DNA from 3 places in the Aneurinibacillus baijiui genome. Region 3 is predicted to be linked to each of the others. Evidence: riboswitches for the same ligand, from Rfam matches in the RefSeq annotation. Region 3 holds a riboswitch; each other region holds the start of a gene.

Region 1 (7,823 bases), on a different contig from region 3:
CCGACATCGGCGCTTGACCCTGAATTGGTCGGCGAAGTGCTTGCTGTTATGAAGGGGCTGGCACAGGAAGGGATGACGATGGTTGTTGTTACCCATGAGATGGGATTTGCCCGCGATGTATGCGATCGGGTTATTTTTATGGATCAGGGCGTAATTATGGAAGAAGGAAAGCCGGAAGAAGTATTTACAAATCCGAAGAATGAGCGGACACGCGAATTTTTGCGTAAAGTTATCGACATTCCGGAGGAAGTACACGAGTGAAGCATTCCGGATTCATTCAGGGATTCGTCCACCGGCACGAAGAACCTGTACAATATAGACTAAAGCTTGATGAAGAGGCGATACCGGTAAATGATTGGATAGGCGATACCGTCCGCATTGCCTCGCTTGGGCGTATGGAGTGTATCCACTGTGGGCGCAACATCAAGAAAACATATAACAGCGGATATTGTTATCCTTGCTTTACCAAGCTTCCGGAAAATGATTTGTGCATTGTGAAGCCGCATGAATGCCATTATCATCTCGGCACATGCCGCGACCCCGAATGGGGAGAAGCCCATTGCATGATTCCGCACTATGTATACCTTGCGCTTAGCAGCGGTGTAAAAGTAGGGCTCACTCGCAAGAATAATGAGAAGAAGCGATGGGTGGATCAGGGTGCGATTCGCGCCATTCCAATCGCCGAAGTACCGACACGCAGGATGGCAGGAGAGCTTGAGGTATATTTAACACAATATGTAGCGGATAAAACGGACTGGCGTAAAATGCTAAAAGGCGATGTTGAGTTGATCGACCTGCTTGCATTACGTGAAGAGATTTACGAATATTTTCCTGATACGTATAAGCCGTATATTCTGAAGGAAGATGAGTGGGTGGAGTTTGCCTATCCGATTCTTGAGAAGATTGAGAAGGTGAAAGCCTACAATTTGGACAAGCAGCCGGTTATTGAAGATCGCTTAATCGGGATTAAAGGTCAGTACTTAATTTTTGAGAATGGTGTGCTCAATGTCCGTAAGTACTGCGGTTATCAGGTAGAAATCAGTGATTGATCGGAGAGGAAGCAGGAGGTCAGTGAGACCGTCTGCTTTTTTCTTTGCATCTGCCATATGCATGCAAAGGAGGAACGGAATGTGAGTGCAAAAAGTGAGGGATATTCCTCCCCCTATGAAGGGATGCTTACTCGATATGCTATATTGCTGCGTCAGATGAAAGAGACAAAGCTTACATCGGCTGCATTGGACCTTGCGGCCGAAGAAATAGAAGGAATACCGCTGCCGAAGAAGGAAAAAGAGCTTCATCGTACGCTGCTTCAGCAGCTTTCGGAAATAAATGCGAAAGTGGAAAAGCTGCATTGGATGTCTGAACATTTGAAAATTGTGCATGATTTCCAACAGGCGTCTACCCAGACATTTAATAAAGAAAAGATTTATGAACAGGCTTTTGAGCTTGTATCCCGTGTGATGGACACGGATGCCTTTTTTATTGCTTTATATCGAGAAGGCGATGAATACATCCGCATTCCGTTTGCTGTTGACGATGGTGTACGATATGAAGAAGAGATGCGCTTTGGCGAGGGGATTACCTCACAGGTATTGAAGACGAGACGTACTATACATATTTATACAGAAAAAGAATCGTCGGAAAAAACGATTATGCGCTGGGGCAACCCTGCGCAGGACACCAATACATTGATTTTTGTGCCGATGATTCTGCGCGATGAAGTCAAAGGTGTGATTACGGCACAGAGCTACCGGGAATTCGCCTATAAGCAGGAGCATGAAGAACTGTTAGAGATGATCGGTACCCAAATCGCCAGTGCGATAGAGACGGCCGAACTTTATGATCGTGTCTATGAGCTATCGATTAAAGATGAGTTAACAGGTCTGAAGAATCGTCGCGCCTTCCAAATTGATTTGCGCAATCGACTTCATGCTGCTAAGAAGCAGGGTCAGTCACTGGCACTGTTGATGATTGATTCCGACCGACTAAAAGAAGCTAATGATACGTATGGTCACCATGTCGGAGATATGCTGCTGCGTCGCATTGCAGAAAGTATGCAACAGGCGCTCGGACCAGAGGATGAAGCGTATCGGTATGCGGGAGATGAGTTTATTGTCCTCTCGTTCGGTGCAGATAGAGAGGCGGCGGTAGAGAAGGCTATGAATATGCAGAAACACCTGTCTCTTCATCCGATTATCATAGACGGACAGACTCTCACAGCCTCGCTTAGTATCGGAATCGATATATATCCTGACTCGGCATCTACTGAAGAGGAATTGCAGCAGCAAGCCGACTCTGCGCTTTACTTCGCAAAAAAGCAGGGAAGAAATACAATCACCGTATACCAGCGGCCGTTATTCTGAATGCACGTCATTGGATGTTGTAAAATCAAGGCCGTACGCCTATAATTAAAAAATAATAAAGCGAACAGGTCTTCACATGCGAAGATAATAGGGAAGCACGGTGTAAATCCGTCACGGTCCCGCCACTGTAATAGGGGAGTACTTTTGCCTTGCTGTCCACTGCACACTTATCGTGTGTGGGAAGGATGTGAGAGTACGATGAACTTAGAGTCAGGAGACCTGCCTGTTTGCCAAGTCGACCACATGCCTTCGGGGATTAAGGAATGCGGCGGTATTGGACGTACCATCTTTTGTTACGGACACAACATGCCCGCCTTCCTCGCTGAAGCGGGTTTTTTATTTTAGTTCAGAGCATAGGAGTGGGGAGAATGAAACGATACACATCATTGATCTTAGCGGCGCTGCTGCTTGTTTTGCTTGCGGCCTGCGGTAACACTGCGTCTACCCCGTCAGGCGAACAGCAACCTGCCGGTGGGGAAACTGCCCAGGCACCGGGGAAGTTTCCACTTACTATTAAGGATGGTACAGGAACAGAGGTTACGCTTGAGAAGAAGCCTGAGCGCATCGTATCCATTATACCGAGTACGACAGAGATTGCTTACGCAGTGGGTGCAGGCGACAAGGTCGTAGGCGTGTCTAATTATGATAACTATCCTGAGGAAGTAACAAAGAAAGAAAAAGTCGGTGATCTTAAAGTTAATATGGAAAAGGTCGTTTCCCTAGAGCCGGATCTGATTCTTGCGGATACCGGGAATGGGGAAGCGGTTGATGCCTTGCGCAAAACGGGTCTTCCTGTTGTCGTGATGGAAGCAAAAAACTTTGATGAAATTTATACTTCCATTGAGATGATCGGTAAGGCAACCGGCAATGATGCAAAAGCGGCTGATGTAGTGAATAAGATGAAGGCTGATGTAGAAGCTGTGAAAAAGAAAGTAGAGTCCGTAGCCGAAGATAAGCGGCCAAATGTATGGGTTGAAGTTGACCCATCCCTGTTTACAGCGGGTACAGGTACATTTATCCACGATATGATTACGATGTCAGGCGGCAAAAACATTGCCGCAGATTTGGAAGGATGGAAGCAGCTATCCGAAGAAAAGGTATTGCAGCGCAATCCCGATGTCATTTTGAACACATACGGTTACTATGATAAAGAGGGTGCGGAAAAAATTAAGAAGCGTCCAAAATGGCAGCATGTAAAAGCTGTGCAAAATGGTCGGGTGTTCGCTGTTGACTCTGATGTTGTTAATCGTCCGGGACCACGCATTACCGAAGGTCTCAAAGAAATTGCTGCGGAATTGCACCCGGAATTGTTCGGGAAATAAGGAATGATGGGGTTGAAGGAAGAGCAACGAGGATTTGGGAAGAAGCTGGGATTTTGGCTGCTTCCCCTTCTTTTTATACTTGTAGTGATGATTGTGGGCAGTGTTTCGATAGGAAGTGCAGAGCTATCCTTTTATACGGTATGGAAGATCATTCTCTCCCGTTTACCTTTTGTAAGCGGAGTGGAGAAGGAATGGTCACAGGCGGCTGAAGTGATCGTGTGGAATATCCGTATGCCGCGTATTCTGCTGGCCATTCTAGTCGGGGCGGCGTTGGCGCTAGCAGGTGCTGCATATCAGGGAGTGCTGCGCAATCCGCTCGCTGATCCCTATATTCTCGGCGTATCATCCGGCGCTTCACTTGGGGCAGCGTCCTTCATTTTATTTGGACAAGGGCTGGCAATTTTCGGGCAGTGGACGCTGCCGCTCGTAGCCTTTGTGTGCGGGATTGGCACATTATTTATTGTATATCGGCTTGCCTATGTTGCCGGTAAGGTGCAGATTGAGACGCTTCTATTATCTGGGGTCGTAGTACAAGCATTTCTTGGAGCCGGGTTATCTCTTATCATGTCGATATCCGGTGAGAAGATGCAGCGTATTTTGTATTGGCTGATGGGGAGCTTGTCGCTGAGCGATTGGTCTTCCGGCATTGCCATCGCTCCTTATATTCTTGCCGGCGGTGTGCTTATCTTTTTATTTGCAGGCGAGTTGAATCTGCTCGCGCTTGGAGAGCAGAAGGCACACCATCTGGGCATGAATGTGGGACGGACGCGGCTGATTGTTCTGCTAGCGGCCTCACTGACAGCAGGAGCTGCGGTAGCGGTGTCCGGCGTAATTGGCTTCGTTGGATTGATTGTTCCGCATATGATGCGTGCGATTGTGGGTTCCGATCATCGTGTCCTGCTTCCGGTATCGGCTGTCGCAGGAGCGATCCTGTTAATTGCGGCTGATACGCTCGCCCGTACGCTAATGGAGCCGCAGGAGCTGCCAATTGGGGTTATCACTGCCTTTTTGGGCGCACCGTTTTTCGGTTATTTGCTGCGCAAGCGCAGACGGCTGTTTTTTTAAAAAGAGCGTAGAATGATAAAGGATTATGCTGGGGGGCACTCGGATTGATTGAAGTAGCGGACGTATCCTTGCGCATTGGACAACGGCAAATATTATCAGACATCAGATTTCAGGTGCAAAAAGGCGAAACAGTAGGAATTATCGGCCCGAACGGGTCTGGGAAGTCTTCGCTGGTGAAGGTGATCTCCCGTCTTCTAACCCCTGACACCGGAGAGATACAGATTGATCATAAACCACTGGCTTCCTATTCCTCGAAAATGTTGGCCCGCAAGATGGCTGTTGTGAGTCAGGATGGTCTTCTGCCGCTGCCGATTACAGTTGAAGAGGCGGTAGCCATGGGAAGATATCCATATCGGAGTCTTTTTCGGCGCAATGCTGCAGAGGATGAGGCGGCTGTGCAGCATGCCCTCGTGCGGACCGGTTTAGAAGGGATGGCCTGCAGATTATTGGAGCAGCTTAGCGGTGGGGAACGCCAGCGGGTTTCCATTGCTTGTGCCATGGCGCAGGAGCCGGAAATCCTGCTGCTTGATGAACCGACTACGTATCTAGATATCGGATATCAGATTGCGATTCTCAATCTTGTACGCACATGGCGCAAGGAGACGGATGGAACGGCGGTATTGGTCCTGCATGACTTGAATTTGGCGGCGCAGTATTGTGACCGACTGATTTTAATGGGAGAGGGCGCAATCACGCATAGCGGTACCATCCATGAAATTATGGAAGCTAAGACGCTATCAGATGTGTATGGAGTTACCCCTATTATTGTGCCGCATCCGAACTTGCAAATTCCGCAAATTCTTCTTGAGCGATCACTATAAATGCTAGGATTTTATCTCATGGTATGCTCTTTTGCATACCGTTTTTCTTATGCTATTCTATAGAAAAGGAGGATATAGATATATGACAGAGGTGACAGCGTATCTATACAACAAGTGTGGAACATGCCGCAAAGCAAAAAAGTGGCTGGATGAAGAGGGGATTGCTTATCATGAGGTACCGATTGTAGAGCAGCCTCCAACAAAGGAACAGCTTCGTACCTATTGGCAGCAGAGTGGACTTGATCTGAAGAAGTTTTTTAATACAAGCGGTCAATCGTATCGGGAACTTGGCTTAAAGGATCGGCTCAAGGATATGTCAGATGAAGAGATGCTGGACTTGCTTGCTTCAGACGGAAAGTTGATTAAGCGTCCGTTGCTTGTCAATGACAATAAAACAACGGTTGGATTTAAAGAGGAAACGATGGAGAAAACGTGGAAATAGGGGAGAGACTCCATGAAAACGTTACATAATATTCGTCCGGCAGAACGCCTGTCCAATCTCTCATCCGCCATCTTTACGGAGATGAACCTGCGGAAGCAGAATATCCAGGCACAAGGTATAAATGTAATTGATTTAGGGATCGGCAGTCCCGATCAACCGCCTTCTCCGCTTGTAATGGAAGCGCTGGCGCAGGCGGTACAGAAGCCAGAGAACTACGGGTATCCAACCTCAGAAGGGTCGGTTCGTTTCCGGGAGACCACAGCTAAATGGTATCATCACCGCTTCGGTGTTGCGCTTGATGCCCAAACAGAAGTGCTGTCTCTAATGGGTTCTCAGGACGGTCTCGCTCATCTGGCGCAGGGGTGGATCGATCCCGGGGATGTTGTGCTTGTACCGGACCCGGGGTATCCGATTTATTTTGCCAGTGTAACACTTGCCGGTGGAGAGATTTATCCGCTGCCGTTGCGTGAAGAGAATGGGTTTCTTCCGGATTTTTCGAATATTCCGGCCGATATTAAGCAGCGTGCGAAGCTGATGGTAATGAACTACCCGAACAATCCGGTGGCTGCGATAGCGACGGATGAGTTTTTTGCAGAGGTCGTTGCATTTGCGAAAGAGAATCAACTGATTGTAGCGCACGATCTGGCGTATTCAGAGCTTGCCTTTGACGGCTACCGTCCGTCAAGCTTTCTAGAGACTCCTGGTGCGAAGGAAATTGGCGTTGAATTTAATTCATTATCCAAAAGCTTCAATATGGCAGGCTGCCGAATCGGATATGTAGTTGGAAATCGAGAAGTGATCAAGCCGCTTGCCGTTATTAAATCCAATATTGACTATGGTGTATTTTTGGCTGTGCAGGAAGCTGCGGTCGTAGCCATGGAGCATGATATGTTGCATCCTGATGAGAATAAGAATGCGGCGACATACCAGGAGCGGCGTGATGTTCTTGTAGATGGACTTGCAGCCATCGGCTGGAATATCCCAAAGCCGAAAGCAACCATGTTTATTTGGGCGCCTATTCCCAAAGGATGGACATCGGAGCAGTTTGCCTTTGAATTGCTTGAAAAAACGGGCGTGGTTGTTATTCCAGGCAATGCTTTTGGAGCGCAGGGAGAAGGATATGTCCGTATTGCTCTAGTAAGGCCGCCTGAGGTTTTGCGAGAAGTTATTTTGCGCATTAAAGAATCAGGAATACTTTTAGGGTAAATTGCACATGTTACGTGATGTGCGTTATCCTTGAATTTAGCAGCGAATAAAAACACAACAAGCTTAATTAAAATTATTACAATTTTGTATTGACTATCATCTTGAGGCTTGTTATGATGTAAGAAGAAACGGAAACATTCACTATTCCAGGTTCGCCTGGATTAGAATATTTCTATATTAGGAGGTAGTTACATATGGCAGAACGTATTGTTGGTTTACCGGCTCCAGATTTCGAAATGGAGACAGCACTAGGAGATGGCGAGAACTTTGGTAGTGTAAAACTGTCTGACTACAAAGGAAAATGGCTGGTAATGTTCTTCTATCCGCTTGACTTCACTTTCGTATGCCCAACAGAAATCACAGCAATGAGCGATGCTTTCGAACAGTTTGCTGAGCTTGATACGGAAGTACTGGCTGTAAGCACAGACAGCAAATTCTCTCACCGCGCATGGATCAATACATCCCGTGATGAGAATGGTCTTGGCAAGCTGAACTTCCCAATTGCAGCTGACCTCACTCATAAAGTTTCTCGTGACTACGGCGTATTGATTGAAGAACAAGGTATCGCATTGCGCGGTCTGTTCATCATCGATCCAGAAGGCGT
Region 2 (7,823 bases), on a different contig from region 3:
AAATACCGTCCCTCCACCTGCCTGATCCGCTTTTTGGATCGCGCTCATAATGGCAGCCGAATCGTCTGCCTGATCATTTGCTTTTGCGCCAAAATCTCGTATATCCATGTATACATTTTGTATGTCCATAGTATTTACTGTTCCCGCTTTTGCTTCGTTTGACAAGCCAAAGCCAAAAAGTAAGAAAAATGAGATGAAAAATACAATGTATTGCTTCATGATAATCTTCCTTCCGAAGTCCTATCCTTGCTTATTTCTTGATGATTTAGGAAATAGGACGCTCCTTTATAAACTAAATCCGCTAGTAACAGTTAAATAATTCAAAATAATATGGGTCATATGATAGGAGTTATTCTCCCCTTTTCTTTTCTCTTTATACTTTTGTAAGTAATTTATACTATATATGTATAATATAGTAGACTTTATTATTCATATCAATATAGTGAAAAAGAAAGTAGTTACGAAATATTGAATATAAAACATATAAAAAAGGCAGGAAAAAAGACCACCTTACAATAGGTGGTCTCTACTCTTTTTGCTTTATGATGTAGATTCGATTCTTATCGGGAGTAAAATGGTGAGTCGTAAGCCTTGCTGCGGCCGGGATGTAAGCGATAGCGTACCATGCAGCTCATGAGCACGGCGTTCCATAGTTTGAAGACCAAATCCGTATACGATGTTCTCGCATCCGCGCCCCTCATCTTCTAATACAAAAGTGATCTCCCCATCCTTTTCTTGCAGCGTAAAATAAAAACGTGCGCTTTGTCCGTGCCGGATTCCATTCGTTAGCCCTTCCTGAAGAGCGTGGTACAGAAATTTTTTCTGTAAAGCATGGAGTTCGGGTAAGGGGGAGATCGAATAGGAAATATTCACGCCTGCATGCTTTTCTGTCAGATGGATTAATTGCTTCAATTCTTCCTCAAGATTAAGATCAGTCTCGTCCTCTTTAATCGTATGAATGGTGCGGCGGATTTCATTTAATCCATTACGCACAAGTTCTTGCGATAAGTCCAGTTTCTCAATCGCAAGCGGGAGGTTTTTGCTAAGGAGGCGTTTGCCGGCCTCAATCTGCACGACGGTAGTTGTTAAGGTATGTCCTACAATATCATGAATCTCTCCAGCGATTCGATTCCGCTCTGCAAGGGCGGACATCTCAGCCCGGGCTGCTGCCATTTCTTTAAGTGAGGACGTTAGCTTTTCTGTTCGTTCTATAACTTTTTCTTCAAGGGTATTATTCAATTCCTTTAACTCCCTTGAGATTCTCTCCACTTCAGTAAAGGCACGTGAAGACTTAATTGAGATCGTGAAGGATTGTACGAAGATAAACAAAAACAATCCGAATGGTGTCATGTTGCCGATGGGGACGATTTGATTGTAGTATAATACGTCATTAATCGCCGTAATTAGGAAAAACACAGCCACAGATGCATTGAGAAGTGCAAATTCTCTTCTTCGCATCACAATAAGGACGAGACACCCTATAAGATAAAAAATGCTGGCAAGCATAACTCCATAGAACGGAACGATTGCTTCCGTATAAAAAGTAGAAGGTGTCAGAACGGTAATCAGACTGAAAAGTGTTGATAAGATCTGTACTGTGCGAATAAAAATCGAATGAATGTCTTCCGGATATAGCGAACGAATGAACATTGAAAAAAACGGAAGAGCAAGGTAAAAGGCAAGATATTCAATGCGCAAAGCAAGGTCCCAGTTGAAGTCGGGCCACAGCTTAGTGAGGAGAACATCACGTCCGCTAATGATGGAGCGTACGCCGATCAGCATGCAGAATAAGCTAAAATACAGCGCTGATGTGTTCTTGCGGCGCAATAGATAAATAACAACATGATAGACTCCGACAATGAGAAGACTTGATGAGAGAGCTGCATCGAAGATCAGTCTCTTCTCCCGTAGATCTGTGATCTGCTTATAATCCCCGAGAAGAATCGGTTTCCAAATGCCACCCTTTTTATGGGCAAAGTTGGACACGTGAAAGGTGAGTGTCACCTGGTTATGTCGCGGATGAAAATAGACGACCTGCGTTATATCTTGCGGCTTCGTACTGTGCTTATTCATGCCGGGAGTACCTGCGGAAGCAGTAGGTGCTCCATTGATATAAAGCGTGTAGGATGTAAAAACAATCGGGATGTATAGAGCTTTGAGAGACATATTATCCGCAGGATTAAAGCGGATGGAAATTGTGTACGTTGCATATCCCTTACCGGAAAGAGAATGTCCCCCAACCTGTTTTCCATTCCATATCGAAGGAACAGAAATAGTGGACATCTCGGCTGTAGAGGCAGGCAGTGAGTTGCTCGGTGCAGTAAATTGCCCCCATGTAAGTCCCCACTCTCCATTCAGTTCAATAGGCCCCTGCTTAGCGAAGTTCCAACTGGAAGCATCGAGAATACCGAAAGATGCTACAGGCGGATTGGACCGGGCTGTGCAGCCGGTGAGGAATACGCACACACAAAGAATAACGAAGGCAAAAGCATTCCCCTTCATGCTAGGCAGCCCCCTTTTTATGTATGCTACTAGCAGGTGTTTACTTCGGTTCCACTCCTAAATCTTTTAAGTACACAATGGCTTTTGAGCGTTCATTCGTGCCGATTTTTGCATAGATCATGCTGACATAATTCTTCACGGTACCTTCACTGATATACAATGTTTTAGCGATTTGTCGGTTGTTCATGCCCTGAAGCATAAGAGCCGCAATCTCTTTCTCACGATCGGACAATTCGACTCCTTGCTGCTTAAGTCGTTCGGTATGAATCGTATGTTGTGCTTGAGAGGAGAAGTGTGAGAGGCGTGCCGCCAGTTTGGCGGCGATGACGGCAGGCAGCATGATCTGTCCTATGGCCGCGTCGCGGATGGTTGCAATCAGCTTATCACCCGGCATATCTTTCAATAAGAAGCCGCTTGCACCGTTGGATAGACCTTCTACGATGTACTCATCTTCTGCAAATGTCGTCAGAATGAGAATAAGGGTAGCAGGATAGTCTTTTTTAATTTTTTTGGTGCTCTCAATGCCATCCATGACCGGCATCTTAATATCCATCAAGACAATATCGGGTTGAAATTTTGCCACCATTTCATAGGCTTCGAGGCCGTTTTCTGTAGTGCCGATCACCTGCATATCGTCTTCTAAATCCAGTATTGTTCTAAGGCCCTCTCTCATAAGTGTCTGGTCGTCAGCAATCAGGATTTTGATCATACAGTTTTCCGCTCTCCTTATTACAGAGTTGGTATTTTTATTATAATTCTTTTTTACTAGAGATGGAGACGGTATATTCTCAAATTGTGTTATGAGATAGATAGTGTGCCTTATCGCTTATTATAAAGGCGTAGAAGTCACAATATAAGGGCGTACAGTCATAAAAATGGTCATAAAATACGGCATATTGAATATAGCGCTATTTTAGGGTGTGTGGTATAATGAGCACAATTTTAAACTGAATAGGAATAGCTTTATGGTACTTAAAATTCCGGTTATAGAAAGGAAGATCGGAATGGAAAGTTTAAAAGGGAAGTTCGGTGCAAAACCGACGCGGTCCCGCCACTGTGAAGAGGAGAACAATCCCATCGATTCACCCACTGCTTCGCCTGCGAAGCGGGAAGGGGGTGATTGTTCATTGACTCGAAGCCAGGAGACCTGCCGTAAAGAGCAACACTGCTACACCACGAGGATGGGTAGGTGTTCGAAGGGGCATGATGTACGCTTGGCTTGTTTGGTTAACCGATTGTGCGCTTTTGTATACCTAAGCATCTTTTCCGTGGGAGAGGATGCTTTTTTTATTTGTATATAGAGTTAAGAGGGGGAAGATGAATGAAACGAAAGCGTACGCTATCAAGCATAGCTGTGGTTTTGGGATTTGTGCTGTATTTCGTATGGAATGATCCGCAGACCGCTTATGCTATGCACATTATGGAAGGATTTCTGCCTGTAAAATGGGCCGTATTCTGGTGGGTATTATTTCTGCCCTTTTTCCTGTTGGGTGTTCGGTCATTGACACGGATTACAAGAGAAAACCCAGAGGCGAAGCTTCTGCTTGGTCTGGTAGGTGCTTTTGCTTTTGTTCTATCCGCACTAAAAATTCCTTCTGTAACAGGCAGCAGTTCACATCCGACGGGTGTAGGTCTTGGGGCAGCCTTGTTCGGTCCGCTTGCTATGACGGTACTAGGGACACTTGTTCTTCTGTTCCAAGCTCTTCTTCTCGCGCACGGAGGATTAACTACGCTAGGGGCTAACGCATTCTCTATGGCGGTAGTGGGACCCTTTGTTGCATATGCTGTGTACCAAGCGATCGCTCGTTCTACAGGAAAGCAGCGGCTGGCGATTTTTATGGCAGCCGCATTGGCTGATTTGACGACATATCTTGTAACTTCTGTACAACTGGCGCTTGCTTTTCCAGCGGCAAGCGGTGGCTTTGCGGCATCATTTGCAAAATTTGCAGGGATTTTTGCTGTAACCCAAGTGCCGCTGGCTATTAGTGAAGGATTATTGACGGTGCTTGTATGGAACTGGCTTGTTGCCTATAACGGAAAAGAATTGATGCAATTGCAATCTATTAGACGAGGAGCGTAACGATGAACAAATCAAAAGGTTGGTTAAATATCGTGCTTGTCCTTAGTGTCATCGCGCTGATTGCGCTTCCGCTTCTGCTCATCAAGGATTCTGAATTTGGAGGCGCAGATGGAGCGGCGGAGGAAGCCATCGGTGAAGTAGCACCGACTTACGAGCCGTGGAGTGAGCCATTGTTTGAGCTACCGGGCGGTGAGACGGAGAGTCTTTTGTTTGCTCTGCAGGCTGCGATTGGAGCCGGTATTATCGGGTATGGCATCGGTTATTATAAGGGCCGGTCTTTAAAGCGAGACCAGTTGGATGAAGATTCAGCTTGATGCCATCGCATATACGAACCGACTTCGTCATATTTATCCGGCGCAAAAGGTAGGCTTCGGGCTTTGCATGCTGTTGTTTGTCCTGCTATCACATACGTTGGTGCATGCTGCTGTGTTCATGTGGATGAGTGCATGGATTGTCCTTCGTGCCGGTATTTCGGGTCGGGTGTATGTGCGATTGCTTGGGGCAGTGACATTGTTCCTGATGCTCGGCCTGCCTCCGTTGGTGGTGGAGATATCCGCTGCACCACCAACGGACACGGTGTTATTCCAATTTTCTGCCGCCTCCTGGCACATATACGGAAGTAGAGAGGGCGTGGAGAAGGCTGGTATGCTGCTCATTCGTTCGCTGGCTTCGGTATCCTGCCTGTATTTTATCTTGTTGACGGTGCCGTTTACGGAATTGCTTACGGTCCTGCGGCGCGTAAAAGTGCCGGTGCTTCTAACTGATTTGCTGCTTGTTATGTACCGTTTCGTCTTTGTTTTTTTGGAGACGGCAGAACAGTTGTGGACCGCCCAGCAGGCACGGAGCGGGAGCGGAAGATTTCGAAAGAAAATACGGGATGCAGGTTTTCTGATCGTTCGGCTTTTTACCCGTACATTTCAGCGTTACCAGCAGCTTTCTATCGGACTTGCCGCCCGTGGGTTTACCGGCGATTTGCGGGTCATATCTACGGCATCTTTTTCAGGAGCGGGACGCTATGGGGTCGAGGCTGTTGTTGGTTTTGTTTTACTTGTGGCGCTTGAATGGTGGACGAGGAGGTAAGGTGGTTGGCTTGGATTATAGAAATGGATGATGTGTCCTATACATATCCGGGAAGCACGCAGCCTGCATTAGACGGGGTAACCCTGCGGATTCCCACGGGAGCCCGCTGTGCGCTAATTGGACATAACGGCTGCGGCAAATCGACACTATTCCTGCATCTGAATGGTATTTATCAACCGGAGCGCGGAGAGATGAGATGGAAGGGCGAGCCCTATATATATGGCCGAACCTTTTTATCAGAACTTAGACGAAAGGTAGGCCTGGTTTTTCAAGACCCGGAACAGCAGTTGATTGCAAGTACCGTTGCAGAAGATCTCTCTTACGGATTGTGCAATGCTGGCCTGGCCGAGAGCGAGATTAATCAAAGAGTAGCACATGCACTGTCGCGTTTTGGCTTAGATGAGCTGCATGCAAGGCCAGTGCATCATTTAAGCTTGGGTCAGAAAAAGCGTGTAGCGTTGGCTGGTGTCATGGTGATGCGGCCGGAACTTCTGCTTCTAGATGAGCCGACGGCGTATCTTGATTGCCTGCATACAAGGCGGCTGCTTGAAGAACTTGATACCATTCACGAAGAAGAGGGGACAACAATGCTCATGGCAACGCATGACATTGATTTGGCCTACGAATGGGCAGATTGGATTTTTGTCATGGACAAAGGGCGTTTGGTATTAGAGGGAGTGCCAGAAGATGTATTTGCGCAGCGTGATGTACTGGCCTCTCTGCAGGTAGGCACGCCGCTTCTGTTCGATGTGTGGGAGGCGCTGGCTCCTTCACTTGACTCTGTTTCACTGACATATCCGCGCACAGCAGCGAAGTTGAGATGTGAATTAAAGAAGAGAAGGAATGAAAGCAAACAAAAAATGGGGTGATCGTATGGATAAAAAAAGCGGAAAAGTACTGATTATCGGATTTGGACCGGGAAGCTTCGAACATATTACCCAGCGGGCTCGCGAGGCCATTGAAGAGTGTGAAATCATCCTTGGTTATACGACATACGTTGATTTGATCCGGGGCCTGCTGCGAGAAGACCAGACCGTAATTCAGGCGGGAATGACTGAAGAGGTAGGACGCGCCCAAGAAGCGGTACGCCAAGCGGAAAAAGGCAAGATCGTCGGTGTTATCTCCAGCGGAGATGCGGGTGTATATGGTATGGCCGGTCTGGTATATGAAGTGTTGATGGAGCAGGGCTGGACAGAGAAGGAAGGGATCGGGGTAGAGGTGATTCCGGGCATTTCGGCCATTAATTCCTGCGCGTCCTTGTTAGGTGCGCCGATCATGCATGATGCTTGTACGATCAGCCTCAGTGATCACCTGACACCGTGGGAGTTGATTGCCAGACGTGTGGAAGCGGCCGGACAAGCAGATTTTGTCATTGCGCTGTACAATCCAAAAAGCGGACGCAGAACACGTCAGATCGAAGAGACGCAGCGTATTTTATTGAAGTACAGATCACCGGATACACCGGTTGGCCTGGTGAAGAGCGCTTACCGCGAGCGTCAGTCCGTAGTCATTACAGATCTTGCCCATATGCTTGATCACGATATCGGCATGCTTACTACGGTAGTGATCGGTAACAATTCTACACGCCTGTATGATGGAAAAATGATTACCCCGCGCGGCTATCAGCGCAAATATACATTAAGTGCGGAAAAACAAAAGCTGGCTCCCCATCAGCGTCTGCGGGAAGAGAATGAACCGTGGGCATTGCATAGCGTAGCGCCGGATATACAAAAAGAGAACCCTGGATCTGAATCTGAAGCTCCAACGATACGGACTTCTTCCCGTGATATGGCAGAGGAGGCCTTAAGCCGCCTGCTTGGCACTTCACCTGAAGCGGCTCCTGTAGCAGCGGCCGGATTTGTGCAGGAGGCAATTTTCGAATTTTCCGTCTCGCCCGGTGTAGCCAATAAGAAGCTGAGTGCCAAGCAAATGCTGCTGCTTGCCGAAATTGTCGGGGAAGAAGGAAGCATAGAATATACGCCGCACCATCAGATGCTCATCAGCGTCCCGACCACCGACCCGGAGCACATCACCCGTAGGCTTGTGGAAGCTGGGATGCTCATCCAGCCTGTCGGCGATGTATTAACCATTAAGGCTTGTGATTTCTGTGACGGAGAGAAGACGGATTCCATTCCATATGCAGAGCAGATTCAGCATGTAT
Region 3 (7,823 bases):
TCATATCGGTACCGCTTGCCTCGATTTTTCTTGGAAAAAGTGCGGGCGCATTCGCATTTATTCCTCCGTTTTTCATCAGCAGTCTAGCAGGGGCAATACTGAGTTTACTGCTTGTGCCGACACTGAGAAGAGCGCTCCGTCAGGAAGAGATTCGCCCATCTTCCTCCATCCAAAAGTAAGAAGAGAACACAACAGCCTGGACTGCGTTCTGGGTTGTTTTTTTATGCGTAAAAACATACGTTTATGCGACCTTGCATACGTGATAGGTAACAAACTGCTTACCTTCTGTCATACAGCATTTGGCAATAAAGTTGCATTGGGTATAATTGTTCACCTAATCACGGGTGAAATGATACGAAAGGAATGGTGAAAATATGAGCCTACGAATGCGAATCTCTCTTTCGGCTGCTCTGCTTGTTCTTCTGGTTGTCGGCATCAGTGCTTTTTTCTCCTATTGGAGTGTGAGTCGGGCCGTAGAACAAGGTATTTCGGCATATAGTGCACAGACCGCTACCAATACGGTCGCCTATGTAGATATAAATACGTACAAAAAACTGCTCGCTCATCCTGAAGAAAATGAAGCATATTGGACGATTCGCAATACACTAAACGACGTACGCGAAAAGCTTGGTGCTCTCTATGTTTATACACTTACAGTTGATGGAGATGCGCTGCATATCATGGTGGACGGACAGCCGAAACATTCGAAAACGGCTTCGCCCATTGGTGAAGCTGTTACGGCTACGGCTTTTGAGGATGTAGCACCTGCTCTGCAAGGCCGTACTGCGTATAGCGGCCTCATTCACGATGAGAAGTATGGCGATTATTTTTCAGCCTTTGCACCGATTAAAGATGAAAACGGTGCCATCATCGGTGTGCTTGGCGTCGATCTGCATGCACCATTCGTTGCCTCCCTTACACAAGACATCCTGGCTTCTAATATTCCAACTTTTATACTTTCTAGCCTATTGCTTTTAGCGTTTTCCATTCTGCTGTTTATGTATGTCGTTCAGAGAAGTTTACGTCCTCTGCATTTGATTAGCAAAACAGCGGAAAAAATTGCAAACGGTGATTTGACATCCACTGTAGAAGCAGAACTTGCGATATCCGCGAACAGAAAAGATGAAGTGGGGCAGCTTGCTCATTCGTTTCAGATTATGGAGACGCGTCTCTCACACTTCATTCGGCAGGTGCAGCATACGGTGGATCATGTAGCGGCTTCCTCGGAACAACTAGCGCATGCTACAGGACAGACGGAGCAGGCATCGCATCAGGTGGCAACGACGATGCAGGAAGTCGCCGCAGGCAGTGTGCGTCAGGCAGAACAGACCCAGCATATTCTGCAGATGATGCAGAATATGACAAACCATGTGCACGAAGCTAAGGCGCAGGCGGATCGTAACCTAGACAATACGGGGGCAGCCGTCCAAATCTCGGATGAAGGCAAAAGAGCGATGGATGAGGCGATTGATTACTTGGCCTATAGTATGTCTACTGTAAAAAAAGCAGCGGAAACCATGCAAAACCTTGGCGTACGATCGAAGGAAATCAGTACGATTATTACAGTCATTACCGAAATCTCTGCACAAACCAATCTGCTTGCTCTTAATGCAGCCATCGAAGCCGCGCGTGCCGGTGAGCACGGTCGCGGATTTGCTGTTGTAGCAGATGAAGTGCGAAAGCTAGCGGAGGAAACAAATCAAGCCGCCGGCAAGATTACAGGGTTAATTCAGTCTATTCAATCAGAGACGCTGGAGACAATGACGATCATAAAGCAAAGCGAAGATGCATTCGAACAGCAGATGGAAATGATAGAACGGGGTGGGATAGCGCTTGTATCGATTGTAGAGCGAGTAAAGCACACGCAGGAGGACTCTGCAAGCATGCAGATTATTCTTGATCATGTCAATGCTCATACACAGCAGGTGTTTCATGCGCTCGAAGAAATCTCTTCGATTATCGAAGAGGCCTCCAGCGCTTCAGAGCAAGTATCGGCAGCGGCGGAACAGCAATTAGCTACAGTGGAGGAGATGGCGGCTAGCGTTGCGGAGACAGGCAGGTTATCTCATCAACTGCATGCCGAATTGCGAATGTTTCGGATCGAGCAGCATGTATGATGCAGTCTACCGCTGAAAGAGTGTGGCTGCTACAATGAAAATATGGATAGGATTCAAGCTGATCGACCCTGTTATGGTCAATCGATAGAGAAAGGAAGAGAGTAGTGGAAGAGAAATCAATCGTGTCGATCTGGATTGGTAGATCGGAGGATGAAGAGAAGGCACAGACCTTGATGGAGTACACATATGATGAAGATGGTGATGCGATAGCGCCTGCGTTTGTACAGGTGTATAACATGGAAGATACCTATATTGACGAGGACTTTGTAGAGGTTTCGTTCCGTCCTCTTTCCTCTTCGCTTACAGAGCTTCTTGAAGGGCATTCCTATTGGGAAAGCATTCTTCCCGCACTGCTTACGCGTATAGGAGAGACGCTGCCATTTGAGGCGAATACGATGGTGCTGCTCTATGATTATGTGTATAACGGTGGAGTGGTCGAAGCTGTGCTCGATGGAGTGAAGCTGCGCTATATAGGCGCGGTCCCTTTTGAAGAAGTATAGGCCTCCTCTCTTATAAGATCATAGAGATGATAAAATCATAGCTTTCTTGTATACCTATTGTTATAATTTGTGTAACAAGTACATATGTATTTCAAGGTGCTGCTAATCACAATGATTGATTCATAGCAGCATAAGAGGGAAGCCGGTGTGAATCCGGCGCGGTCCCGCCACTGTAATGAGGAGAGCTGTCTGCAAGTTATATCCACTGCTTCATGGTAAGCGAAGCGGGAAGGAAGCAGCGGCTTTATGATTCTAAGCCAGGAGACCTGCCTTGAGATGATGACACAACAAGCTCACGAGGATGAGAGATGTGCTGCGCTGCGTATGGTTAATGGGATACTCCATTAAGCTTTTTGCGAATGCGGTAACAAGGGCATCTTTTTCCTATGGAGAACGATGCCTTTTTTGTATGAAAAATATTAGCTGCAAGAGGTGAAACACATGGCTACACGAAATTTGCATGGGGTGAGGCATCATCTTCTACTATGCAACGGAGGGAGCTGCATGAAGCGCGGAGGAGAAGAGGTGACGCAGGGGATACGGGAGCAGATCGCTAATCTGGCTGCAGATGACCTCATTCACACTACACGTACACGCTGCAATGGCAGATGTGCGGATGCTTGTGTCGTGATTCAATATCCAGAAGGAATATGGTATCAGGATATGACGGCAGAGACGGGAAAACAACTAATCAATCGGATTGTTAGCGGGGAAGCGGCATATGATGCTCACAACATCACCTATACGTATCAAAAGGGAGAGTTTCTCCCGGCTCAGCAAGCTGAGATAGGCGGAACAAAGAAACAACCATCCTAAGGGATGCATTCACCGGGTAACGCATCGGTTGGCTTGTTTATAATTTCATAGTTTTGCTTTATGGTGCATGTGTGTAATTCATTACTTTGCATGCGTAATAGGGAAACCGGTGCAAGTCCGGTGCGGTCCCGCCACTGTAAACGAGGAGCAACTCTTATGCAAAACCACTGTTCCATGACGATGGAATGGGAAGGTAGAGAGGAGCAAGGATTCGTAAGCCAGGAGACCTGCCATGAAGAACAGCACTGTAAAACCACGAGGATGGGAAGGTGTTCAAGAGATCGGTGGGTGTCTGAACGTATAACGATCTTATTTGAGCATCTTTTCTTTTAGGAAGAGATGCTTTTTTGTATACAAAAGGAGGATATGAAGATGCATGAATTATTTATAGAAGGAATGCGCGTGGAACGCTTTGACGGAATGAGAGGACAAGTCCTTGGCACGCATGAACTTTTTCTTATTGTGCTGTGGGAGAATCACCAGTTGGGAGAATACCACATTGTGGATGATTTACCGCCATACTATTTGTATCCGATTGAGTGCGAAAAGGAAAGAGGTGGTACGCATGCAGGTAAAGAATGAAGGAGTTACGCTGCTTTCTTTATCTATGGAACAATCATTGCCGTATCCTCTGCATGCGGGCTTATCATGCTTTGGCAAGGCGGATGAACAGCATGCTCGTCTGCAAACAATACTCTCACAAGAACAAACACGCATTTGTATTGCTGTTCATCATGACACGATTGTAGGATATGCTACACTTCTACTGCCGGAGCCTGAAGAACGCTGGGCTTCCCTTCCATATGTCCGCATGATGGGAGCGTTGGAAGTAGCCCCTCCCTATCGCTCTCGCCATATTGCCTCTGCTATTCTACAGAAGCTTTTTCAAAGTGAGATAAATATTGAACAATGTATTGTTCTTGCTTTTGAATACTACTGGCACTGGGATTTACAACACGGCACATTAGATGTCTATGAATACAAGCGTATGCTAAAGCGGTTGCTCGTATCAGCAGGGATGGAAGAGGTCTATACGGATGATCCTGATATACAGGCGCATTCTGCTAATTTTGCGATGGCACGTATCGGAAAAAGTGTCTCATCTGAGCAAATGCAGCAATTCTTCTATACCTTACAGCCGCGGATATGGTGAACAAAAGGAGATATAGCGATTTTTTTATAAAAAGGGTTGCAAAGTTCCATCGTATATCATATATTATTAACAAATAACAAATTGTTAATTTAATTTGATTGAGTGAAGCCTTACACTCTACTCAGGGATACTGCCTGAAGTGGTTGAGGAGGAGTCATCCTAATGGCTAGATACAAAGACGAAGCAGAAGCATTGGCGAATTATGACCCAAAACAATATCGTACGCCGGATGGCTATACGAGTGACATCGCTGTATTCACTATCGTTTCTGATGAGAAAGATGAAATGAAGCGTACCGTAAAAATATTGCTTATTAAACGGGCTGCACTTGATGCCGAAGGTGAACCGAACATTGAAGGTGGCAAATGGGCGCTGCCTGGGGGCTTTATTGTACCGCCGGAGACGGCATACGAAGCAGCTAAACGGGAACTGAGAGAGGAAACAGGCGTCGAGAATATTCATATCCAGCATTATGGTGTATATGATGCATGGGGACGCGATCCGCGCGGCTGGATTATTTCCAATGCACATTATGCGATTGTATCAGAGGAGGCTTTGGCGAGGCGGAGAGCGGCAGATGATGCAGCGGAGGTAGCGTTGTTCGACTTAGCGGAGGTTGGCAATATACAGTTGGCTTTTGATCATCGGGCAATCATTGAGGATGCGGTGAAAGTTGTCAAATCAGATATGCTGACAACGACCGTAGCGAAGAATTTTTTGCCTGAGGAGTTTAAGTTAGAAGAACTACGGACCGTATTGCTTGCGGTCATTGATGACCCTGTGATTAGCGTAAAGTCGGCTTTTTTCAGAAAAGCGCCATCATTACCGTTTATCACAGAAGCGCTTGATGAGCATAACAAGCCAAAGGTTACTACACCGACAGGCAGGGCGAAGAGGCCAACACAGTTGTATCGTTTTGTTGATGTATGGATAACGCCGTCGATCTGGCGGTAATATTGTAAAGGGTGGAGATAAATCCATCACCCTTTTTTATACTTAATAATTAACAATTTGATAATTGATAATTTAAAAGGAGATGTGAAAAATGAAAAGAGCATTGCTTGTCATTGACTACACGAGGGATTTTATTGATGGGGCTTTGCCTGTTGGCCAACCGGGTGCAGCGATTGAGAATCGTCTTGCTACCATCACCGAAGAAGCAATTGTGCAGGGAGATTATGTTGTGTTTGCGGTAGATAAACACCAGGCGCATGATCCTTATCATCCTGAGACGACTTTGTTTCCTCCCCATAATATTGAAGGCACGAGCGGACGCGCGTTATATGGTCGACTTCAAAATATATACACGACCTATCAGGATAGGGGGAATGTGATGTATATGGATAAAACAAGGTACAGCTCTTTTGTCGGAACCAATCTGGAAATTCAACTGCGCGCAAGACAGATTCAAGAGATACATCTTGTAGGCGTCTGTACGGATATTTGTGTTTTGCATGCTGCTGTAGATGCCTATAATAAGGGATTTCGCATTACGGTTCATGAGGATGCTGTCGCAAGCTTTAATCAGGTCGGGCATAATTGGGCGCTGCAACATATGAAGCATTGTCTTGGTGCAACGATTTGCAGCCTGTAGAGAAGACATTCACATTCATCATGGGAGGGATTACGAATGGAGAAGCGATACACTGATGACAGTCTGGCATTGCATACCGATTTGTATCAGATAAATATGACAGAGACGTATTGGGAGGATGGTATGCATAATCGAAAAGCCGTGTTTGAATTGTACTTTCGAAAGCTGCCATTTGGAAACGGGTATGGTGTATTTGCGGGACTTGAACGAATTATTGAGTATATGGAAGCATTTTGTTTTACGGAAAGCGATCTTGCATATCTTCGTGAAGAGGCCGGGTATGGCGAAGATTTTCTTTCGTACTTACAAACGATTCGCTTTACAGGTACGATTCGGGCAATGCGTGAGGGAGAAATTGTATTCCATAATGAGCCGATTCTACGTATTGAAGCGCCCCTTGCAGAAGCACAATTAATTGAGACTGCGCTGCTCAATATCGTAAACTATCAGACCCTCATTGCCACCAAAGCGTCCCGTATCAAGCAAGTGGCCGGAGAAGATCGACTGATGGAATTCGGGACACGGCGCGCCCATGAATTTGACGCAGCCATCTGGGGTACAAGAGCCGCTTATATAGGCGGATTTGATGCGACAAGCAATGTGCGGGCAGGGAAGAAGTTCGGCATTCCTGTCTCCGGTACACATGCCCATGCTCTGGTGCAGGCGTATAGGGATGAATATATCGCCTTTCATAAATACGCTCGCCGTCACAAAGACTGCACTTTCTTGGTAGATACGTATGATACATTGAAGTCCGGTATTCCAACGGCCATTAGAGTAGCGAAGGAACTGGGAGAAAAAATAAATTTTACGGCCATTCGCCTAGATAGCGGAGATCTTGCCCGTCTATCAAAAGAAGCAAGGATCATGCTGGATGCTGCCGGATTTGTAAACACGAAGATTATCGCTTCCAATGATCTCGATGAGCATACGATAGCCGCATTGAAAATGCAGGGGGCAAAAATTGACGCGTGGGGAATTGGAACCAAAGTCATCACAGCCTATGATCAGCCGGCGCTTGGTGCTGTATATAAGCTGGCGGCCATTGAAGATGAAAACGGACATATGATAGATACGATAAAAATCTCTTCCAATCCAAATAAAATTACGACGCCTGGAATGAAGCGGCTGTATCGGATCATTAACTCGATTAATCATCATGCGGAAGGCGATTACATTGCATTGGAGAATGAATCTCCACAGAAAGAACCGAAGCTTCATATGTTCCATCCCGATTATCCGCATATCGGCAAGGTAGTAACAAACTTTGAAGCAAGAGAGCTGCACACAGATATTTACCGCGATGGTCAGCTTGTATATGATAAGCCGACGATCCATCAAGTAAAGGCATTTGCACAGCACAATCTCACGTATTTATGGGAAGAATATACACGTATGATGCATCCTCAGGAATATCCGGTTGATTTAAGCCAGGCATGTTGGGATAACAAGATGCATGCGATCGAAAAAATTCAAGCAAGGGTAAAAGGAATACAATAAAAACGTGAAAAAAGGAGAGCGATACTATGGCTCGTTATGGCATCTACGGTTCTGCATTCGATCCGGTGACCTATGCTCACTTGTGGACGGCAAAAACAGTAGCAACAAGACGCAAGCTCGATAAAATTTTCTTCGTTCCTTCA

What was found. A riboswitch is a leader RNA that binds a small molecule or an ion and turns the genes downstream of it on or off. The one in region 3 is predicted to bind cobalamin.
Region 1: linked by a shared signal. The riboswitch ahead of AB3351_RS15785 (ABC transporter substrate-binding protein) and the one ahead of AB3351_RS01570 ((2Fe-2S) ferredoxin domain-containing protein) in region 3 are both predicted to bind cobalamin.
Region 2: linked by a shared signal. The riboswitch ahead of AB3351_RS21990 (energy-coupling factor ABC transporter permease) and the one ahead of AB3351_RS01570 ((2Fe-2S) ferredoxin domain-containing protein) in region 3 are both predicted to bind cobalamin.

The regions. Positions count from the first base shown of each region.
Region 1 is NZ_JBFTXJ020000008.1:140,854-148,676, reverse strand. Features, by position in the region: gene AB3351_RS15805 (amino acid ABC transporter ATP-binding protein) at 1-261, shown strand, start outside; gene AB3351_RS15800 (DUF2797 domain-containing protein) at 258-1,049, shown strand; gene AB3351_RS15795 (sensor domain-containing diguanylate cyclase) at 1,131-2,363, shown strand; cobalamin riboswitch at 2,413-2,604, shown strand; gene AB3351_RS15790 (hypothetical protein) at 2,562-2,708, shown strand; gene AB3351_RS15785 (ABC transporter substrate-binding protein) at 2,732-3,685, shown strand; gene AB3351_RS15780 (FecCD family ABC transporter permease) at 3,689-4,750, shown strand; gene AB3351_RS15775 (ABC transporter ATP-binding protein) at 4,795-5,571, shown strand; gene AB3351_RS15770 (arsenate reductase family protein) at 5,654-6,013, shown strand; gene AB3351_RS15765 (LL-diaminopimelate aminotransferase) at 6,026-7,219, shown strand; gene AB3351_RS15760 (peroxiredoxin) at 7,414-7,823, shown strand, end outside.
Region 2 is NZ_JBFTXJ020000019.1:44,052-51,874, reverse strand. Features, by position in the region: gene AB3351_RS22005 (right-handed parallel beta-helix repeat-containing protein) at 1-219, opposite strand, end outside; gene AB3351_RS22000 (sensor histidine kinase) at 541-2,502, opposite strand; gene AB3351_RS21995 (response regulator) at 2,543-3,211, opposite strand; cobalamin riboswitch at 3,452-3,671, shown strand; gene AB3351_RS21990 (energy-coupling factor ABC transporter permease) at 3,824-4,582, shown strand; gene AB3351_RS21985 (energy-coupling factor ABC transporter substrate-binding protein) at 4,585-4,896, shown strand; gene cbiQ (cobalt ECF transporter T component CbiQ) at 4,880-5,662, shown strand; gene AB3351_RS21975 (energy-coupling factor ABC transporter ATP-binding protein) at 5,686-6,531, shown strand; gene cobJ (precorrin-3B C(17)-methyltransferase) at 6,506-7,823, shown strand, end outside.
Region 3 is NZ_JBFTXJ020000001.1:321,573-329,395, forward strand. Features, by position in the region: gene thiW (energy coupling factor transporter S component ThiW) at 1-179, shown strand, start outside; gene AB3351_RS01560 (methyl-accepting chemotaxis protein) at 375-2,117, shown strand; gene AB3351_RS01565 (immunity 22 family protein) at 2,222-2,617, shown strand; cobalamin riboswitch at 2,695-2,905, shown strand; gene AB3351_RS01570 ((2Fe-2S) ferredoxin domain-containing protein) at 3,059-3,433, shown strand; cobalamin riboswitch at 3,478-3,682, shown strand; gene AB3351_RS01575 (hypothetical protein) at 3,806-4,015, shown strand; gene AB3351_RS01580 (GNAT family N-acetyltransferase) at 3,999-4,586, shown strand; gene AB3351_RS01585 (NUDIX domain-containing protein) at 4,749-5,540, shown strand; gene AB3351_RS01590 (cysteine hydrolase family protein) at 5,632-6,180, shown strand; gene AB3351_RS01595 (nicotinate phosphoribosyltransferase) at 6,217-7,680, shown strand; gene nadD (nicotinate-nucleotide adenylyltransferase) at 7,707-7,823, shown strand, end outside.